2 regions of the Aeromicrobium sp. S22 genome follow, and region 1 is predicted to be linked to the other one. Evidence: predicted binding sites of a transcription regulator. Region 1 holds the regulator's gene; the other holds the start of a gene.
The links. The regulator LexA, encoded in region 1, represses DNA repair genes until DNA is damaged. The targets are predictions, from matches to a motif close to TCGAACANNTGTTCGA.

Region 1 (3,407 bases):
GGTCCCCAACGTCCCGGTGCTCGACGCGCCCGTCGTGGCCGAGGGACAGGCGTCGGCATCGGGCAACCGGACGTTCAAGAACCTCGCCCCGGGACGCTACTGGGTCGAGGTGGGCCGGCGCACCGGCTGCTCGGACTGGTACCCGAGCAAGTTCAAGGACAACAGCCTGTACTTCAAGGGCCTGGACCGCGGCTCGGAGAAGTGGAAGGCGTTCAAGCGCCTGCGCGACCTGTCCGGCAACGCCAACGGCGGCTTCGAGCGCATCGCGCGCACCGTCCAGCCCAACCCCGCCACGGGCGCGGAGCAGAACAAGATCGTCCGGGGCTACAAGGGCTGGATGTACCGCGGCTACTGCAAGGCGCACGGCGCGGGCACCGTCAACACGATGGACATCTCCGGCACGGGCCGCACGGTCACCAAGAAGACGAGCCGCAACCCGATCGGAGCGGTCGTCAAGGGCCGGGTCACCCGCGCGAAGGGCAAGACCAACAAGGAGATCATGGTCCGCCTCTCGTCCTCGGCCGGCACCCGCGTGATCCGCACCGACATCACCGACAGCAAGGGCGTCTTCTACGTCGCCGGTCTGCCGTCGGGCAAGTGGACGATCTCGGTCAACTCCGACTCGTGGCGCGGCATCGGGCGCACGTTCAGCGGCCGCCACTCGATCACCGTGAAGGCCGGCCGCGGCTACAACGTCGGCACCCTGCGCTTCAAGGGCTGACCGCGAACCTGAGAGGGTGGTGACATGACAGTCCTGGTCACCGGCGGCGCCGGCTACATCGGCTCACACATCGTCCGCGCGTTCCGGCTCGCCGGCCTGGACTGCGTGGTCGTGGACGACTTCTCCAGCGGTCACCGCGAGTTCGTACCCGAGGACGTCGTGCTGATCGACCACAACATCCTGGACACCACCGTCGTCGCCAAGGCCATGGTCGAGCACGACGTCGACGCGGTCGTCCACCTCGCGGGATTCAAGTACGCGGGCGTCTCGGTGCAGCGTCCGCTGCACACGTACGAGCAGAACGTCCAGGGCACGGTCAGCCTGCTGCAGGCCATGCACGAGGCGGACGTCGACAAGATCGTCTTCTCCTCGAGCGCCGCGGTCTACGGGACCCCCGACGTCGAGCTGGTCACCGAGCAGACGCCGACCGCGCCCGAGTCGCCCTACGGTGAGAGCAAGCTGATCGGGGAGTGGCTGCTGCGCGATGCCGCCCGGGCGTTCCCCTTGCACCACACGTCGCTGCGCTACTTCAACGTCGTCGGCTCCGCGGTGCCGGACCTCTACGACACGAGCCCCCACAATCTGTTCCCGCTGGTCATCGAGGCGCTGCTCGATGGGCGCACGCCGCGCATCAACGGCAACGACTACCCGACCCCCGACGGCACGTGCGTCCGCGACTACATCCACGTCGCAGATCTGGCCGACGCCCACGTCGTCGCGGCGCAGAAGCTGCTCGTCGGCGAGACGTTGGAACCGGTCTACAACCTCGGCAGCGGCGACGGCGTCTCCGTCCGCGAGATCATGACCGCCGTCGCCGACGCGACCGGCATCGCGTTCGAGCCCGAGATCACCGAGCGGCGTCCGGGCGACCCCGCGCGCATCGTCGCCTCGGGCGAGCTGGCGTCCCGCGACCTGGACTGGACCATGCGCCACTCGGTGGCCGACATGGTCTCCAGCGCCTGGGAAGCCCGCCAGGCCCACGCCAGCTGACCGCCTCCCCACCCCGCGCCCGCCCCCGGGTCGGTGCTTACGCCACCGTCTGAGCCAGAATTCGGCCTCAAACGGTGGTGGATCCACCGCCCCGGGGGCGGGGCGGTGCGCAGGGCCTCAGACCCGGCGGATGACCGCGGTGACCTTGCCCAGGATCGTGGCGTGGGTGCCGTCGATGGGGGAGTAGTCGTCGTTGTGCGGGAGCAGCCAGACCTGGCCGTCCTTGCGCTGGAACGTCTTGACCGTGGCCTCGCCGTCGAGCATCGCGGCGACGATCTCACCGTTCTCGGCGTCGGGCTGCTGACGGATCACGACATAGTCGCCGCTGCAGATGGCCGCATCGATCATGGAGTCGCCCGAGACCTCGAGCATGAACAGCGTGCCGTCGCCCACCAGGGACTTGGGCATCGGGAAGATCTCCTCGACCCGCTCCTCGGCCAGGATCGGGCCGCCGGCGGCGATGCGACCGACCATCGGGATGTTGACCGCGGACGGGGCGGCGTCGTTGATGCCGGTCTCGTCGAACGGTGCCGAGCTGCCGGCCGGCTCGGGAGCCGCGCTCATCGAGCGCCGGGCCGCCAGGACGTCCGGGAGGAAGATCTCCAGTGCCCGCGGACGGTTGGGGTCGCGCTTGACGTAGCCGAGCCCCTCGAGTGCGCGCAGCTGGTGGGCGACCGACGACGTGCTGGTCAGGCCGACGGCGGCACCGATCTCGCGCATGCTGGGCGGGTAGCCCCGCTTCTCGATCTCGTCGCGCAGGAACTCGAGCACCTTGCGCTGGCGCGCGGTCAGTCCGGAGGAGTCGGCGGGTCCGTCGGGGAGCTCGGTGACGTCTGCGTTGCGATCATCGGTCATGGCTAGAGGTTAACGCGGATCACACCCGATGTTCAAACATATGTTCGATGGCGTGTCGCGACGCCCTGCCCCTATCGTTGGCCGGTGCCCAAGACCCTCGTGAAGCCCGGTAGTCCTCGTTCGGCCGTCGTCACGGGAGGTGCGCGGGGCATCGGCCGGGCGATCGCGATCGAGCTCGTGGGTCGTGGCTACGAGGTCCTCGTCACAGACGTCGACGGTGAGGGCGCCGAGCGCACGGCGCGAGAGATCGGCGCGGTTGCCGGGATGCGGCTCGATGTCACGGATCCGGCCGCCAACCGCGAGATCGCCGAGCGTGCCCGGCAGATCGCGCCGCTCGGCGCCTGGGTCTGCAACGCGGGGGTCGGCGCGGACGGCGATCTCACCTCGCTGTCGGTCGACCAGGTACGCCTGATGGTGGACGTCAACGTCCTCGGCGTGATGTGGGGCGTACGCGCCGCAGCCGACGCGTTCCGCAACCAGGCGTCCGAGGGGATCCGTGGCGGTGAGATCGGGATCCTGGCCTCGCTCAGCGCGCACGCCCCGGTGCCGGGGCTCAGTGTGTACGCGGCCACGAAGGCCGCGGTGCTGTCGCTGACCACGTCGCTCGCCTCCGAGCTGCACGCCGACCGCATCCGGGTCCACGCGATCTGCCCCGACGGCGTCGACACCAAGATGGTCGAGGGCTTCGACGTCAACGGGGGTGCGCGCGAGATCCTCGCGGCGGGCGTCATGCTGACCCCGACGAGGGTGGCCGAGGAGCTGGTCGGGATGTTCGGCACCCGTCGGATCTACAAGACCGTGCCGCTGTGGCGAGGAGCCATCGGCCGCCTCGCGACGCTGT
Region 2 (3,407 bases), 1.1 Mb from region 1:
ATCCTCCGAGCTCTGGATGCGGTCCATCCGAGCGACGAGCTGGTTCTGCGCGAAGCGCATCGCATAGGACTTGGCGATCAGTGGGAGCAGGCGTCGCTGGTGCATGCGGTAGTCCATCAGGAGGACCTCGTGCTCCGCGTCCGGACCGAACTGGCGGCGCTTGAGCGCGTACCGGCCCGCGATGCTGAGCGCGACCTCGGTCGCGGCGCTGGCCGACCCGCCGACGCTGATACGACCGCGGATCAGCGTGCCCAGCATCGTGAAGAACCGGGCGTTGGAGCTCTCGATGGGCGAGGAGTACGTGCCGCCCTCGTCGACCTGGCCGTACTTGTTGAGCAAGTTCTCGCGCGGGATGCGCACGTGGTCGAACTCGATGCGCCCGTTGTCGACCGCTCCGAGGCCACCCTTGTGCTTGTCGTCCGAGGTGGTGATGCCGGGCAGGTCGTTGCCCTCATCGTCACGCAGCTGGACGACGAAGCAGTGCACGCCGTAGCCCTCGCCCTTGGTGATGAGCTGGGCGAACACCGCGGCGTACTGGGCATGTGCCGCCGCGCCGCCGATGTAGTCCTTGCGGGAGGACGGCGTGGGGGAGTGGATGACGAACTCCTGCGTCGCCGGGTCGTACGTCGCGGTGGTCTCGAGGCTCTGGACGTCGCTGCCGTGACCGGTCTCGGTCATCGCGAAGCAGCCGAGGATGTCGAGGTTGATCAGGCCGGGGATGTACGCCTGGTGGTGCCGCTCGGTGCCGAGGTTCTCGATCGCCCCGCCGAACAGGCCCCACTGCACGCCGGCCTTGACCATCAGCGACAGGTCGAACTGCGCCAGCATCTCGATGCCGGTGACCGCCATGCCGGGATCGCCCGTGCCCCCGCTGGACACGCGGAAGCCCGCAGCCGGGATGCCCGTGGGCACCAGCTTCTTCATCTGCTCCAGGACCCGCGCCCGGGCCTCGTCGAGGGTCAGGTCGTGGTCGTACGCCAGGTCCATCTCGGCCAGCTCCTTGCGGGACTGCTCCCGCACGTGGCGCCACTTGCCGTCGAGGGCGATACGAAGGTTGTCGCTGAGCGTCATGCGGCAACCGTACTAGCGGGGTCGTTCGCCGGCAGCAGGTCATCGGCAGCAGCGGGGACGCGCGACACACGTCTCACCATTCGAACAGATGTTCGACTATGTCGCTCGATCGGAGTAAGGTGGTGGTCATCGAGGGGGAACATCGCAACAGCCCTCGAGCCGACTGGGACTGACTGTGACTGGCCCGCGGCGCCTGATGCTGGAGGGCGCCGTCTCGACACGGGCGAAAGCGTGCGACGACCGCTTCTCCAAGGACGTCCCATGTCTGCGCAGCTCGTCGATCAGCTCCCTCACCCGCTTCAGGGTGGGGTCGCAGCGATCGAGGACGCGCTGGACCGGATGCGGGTCGAGGCGTGGACGGGGCTCGAGCCGGGTGTGGTGCGAGAGCTGGCCGAGCGGCTGCTCCGGATCGAGGCACGAGTGCGCGCCCAGCAGCTGGCCGCGACCCGGGCTCTGGAGGCGTCGGGCCTGGCCAAGCAGGTCGGCGCGACGTCCACCGGGGCGATGCTGGCCCGATCGTTCGGTGGTGACCGGCGCGCGGGTGAGGCGATGGTTCACCAAGCCAAGGCGCTGGAGGGAGCACCCGCGACCGAGCAGGCCCTGGCCGGTGGGCGGATCGGCGCGAAGCAGGCCGAGGTCATCGCCGGCGCCATCAAGGAGCTGCCCGACGACACCACCGCCGAGCAGAAGCAGGCCTGCGAGGACACGCTGATCGGCGACGCCGCCCGCTACTCGCTGCCGGACCTGCGCTCGCGCTCCAAGCGGATCACCGACCAGTTCAGGCCCGAGGCAGAGGTCGACGCGGCCGAGAACGACTCGCTGGAGGCTCAGGAAAAGCGGGCCTGGTCGAAGTCGCAGTTCTGGGCCCGTCCCAACGGCGACGGCACCACCACCGGCGGATTCACCCTGCCCGACGCCCAGGCCGACATGCTCACCACCGCGATCAAGGCTGTCTCTGCGCCCAGGCGCGACCACCTGCGCGACCACCCGGGAGCCCAGCCAGACGGTGGACCGGACGGCGGGTCGACGGCGTCGATCTACGACCGCGACCTCGACCACCGCACCCGCCTCGGCATGGGGTTCGCCGAGGTCTGCTCCCGGCTGCCCGGACACTTGCTGCCCGGCCGCTCGGGGCTCGGCGCCACCTTGATGGTCCGCCTCGACCTCGACACCCTCGTGCGCGGCGTCAAGGCGGCCACCCTGTCGACCGGCACCCGTATCTCCGCCTCGCAGGCGCGGCTCATGGCCTGCCACCTGGGTCTCGTCCCGCAGGTCTTCGGCGGGCGTTCCCTGCCGTTGGACCACGGCCACGAGCAACGGCTGTTCACGCGGGCGCAGAAGCAGGCCCTCGCCGCTCGCGACCACGGGTGCGTCTTCCCCGGTTGCGATCGACCACCCGAGGACTGCGAAGGGCACCACTGGCGCCAACCCTGGGCCACCGGCGCCACCACGACCCTCGACGACGGCGTCCTGCTCTGCGCCCATCATCACCGCCTCGTCCACCAGGACGGCTGGCTCATCCGCGACACCGCCGACGGGCACATCGAGCTGCGCCACCCCGCCGCCGGCACGTGGCAGCGCAACCACCGCTGGCGACCGTGAGACGCCCGTCAGCGGGAGAGCTCTGTCCGGTGCCGGATAGGTCGAGGGGTCGGCGAGTGTTAAATTTCCTCCTGCCGTTCGGCACAACTCCATGCACCCATGGCCAGGGGAAGCCGGTCCAAGTCCGGCGCTGACCCGCAACCGTAGGCCACGTCCAGTGGCAAGCCGGAGCACCTGCCGTGGGGACGACCGATCCACGCTGTCGAGGAACACACGCGGACGGGCTCACGCCCTGTCCGTAGCAGCGGGAGGGAACCCTTGTGAAAAGCACCATCCTGCGCGGCATCGCGACGCTGGCCCTCGTCCCCGTCCTGGTCGCCTGCTCGTCCGACGAGACATCCGCGCCACCCGATGCCGGGCCCAACGAGCACCAGACGGCAGCGGTGTCCTGGCTCGCCGCACAACCGGCCGATGACGGACTCTTCACGAGCCACTTCGCCGACGTGGAGACCGGCGAGGCGTCTGCCTTCGTCGACTACGGCCTCAACCTCGACCTCTACTCGGCGCTCGAGGAGCTCGGTGACGACGCTGCCGCGGAGAAGGTCTATCAGTCCACGATCGAGCACGCCGATGACTACACCGACCCGCCGGGCGGCACCCGGTACGCCGGAGCGCTCGCCAAGCTGGCCGCACACGTCCAGGCGCACGGAGACGATCCCCACGCCCTGGGGTCGCGTGACCTCATCGACGAGCTCGAGGCTCTCGTGGTTCCGAAGGGTGCCGAGGCAGGTCGG

Region 2: GEV27_RS02080 (HNH endonuclease signature motif containing protein) is a predicted target of LexA. The motif match lies at 1,152-1,167, and genes of this name have one in related genera.

Annotation. Positions count from the first base shown of each region.
Region 1 is NZ_WJWV01000001.1:1,510,494-1,513,900, forward strand. It holds gene GEV27_RS07450 (hypothetical protein) at 1-721, shown strand, start outside; gene galE (UDP-glucose 4-epimerase GalE) at 746-1,711, shown strand; gene lexA (transcriptional repressor LexA) at 1,829-2,566, opposite strand; gene GEV27_RS07465 (SDR family oxidoreductase) at 2,651-3,407, shown strand, end outside.
Region 2 is NZ_WJWV01000001.1:421,599-425,005, forward strand. It holds gene GEV27_RS02075 (acyl-CoA dehydrogenase) at 1-1,071, opposite strand, end outside; gene GEV27_RS02080 (HNH endonuclease signature motif containing protein) at 1,333-2,673, shown strand; cobalamin riboswitch at 2,736-2,870, shown strand; gene GEV27_RS18195 (prenyltransferase/squalene oxidase repeat-containing protein) at 2,934-3,407, shown strand, end outside.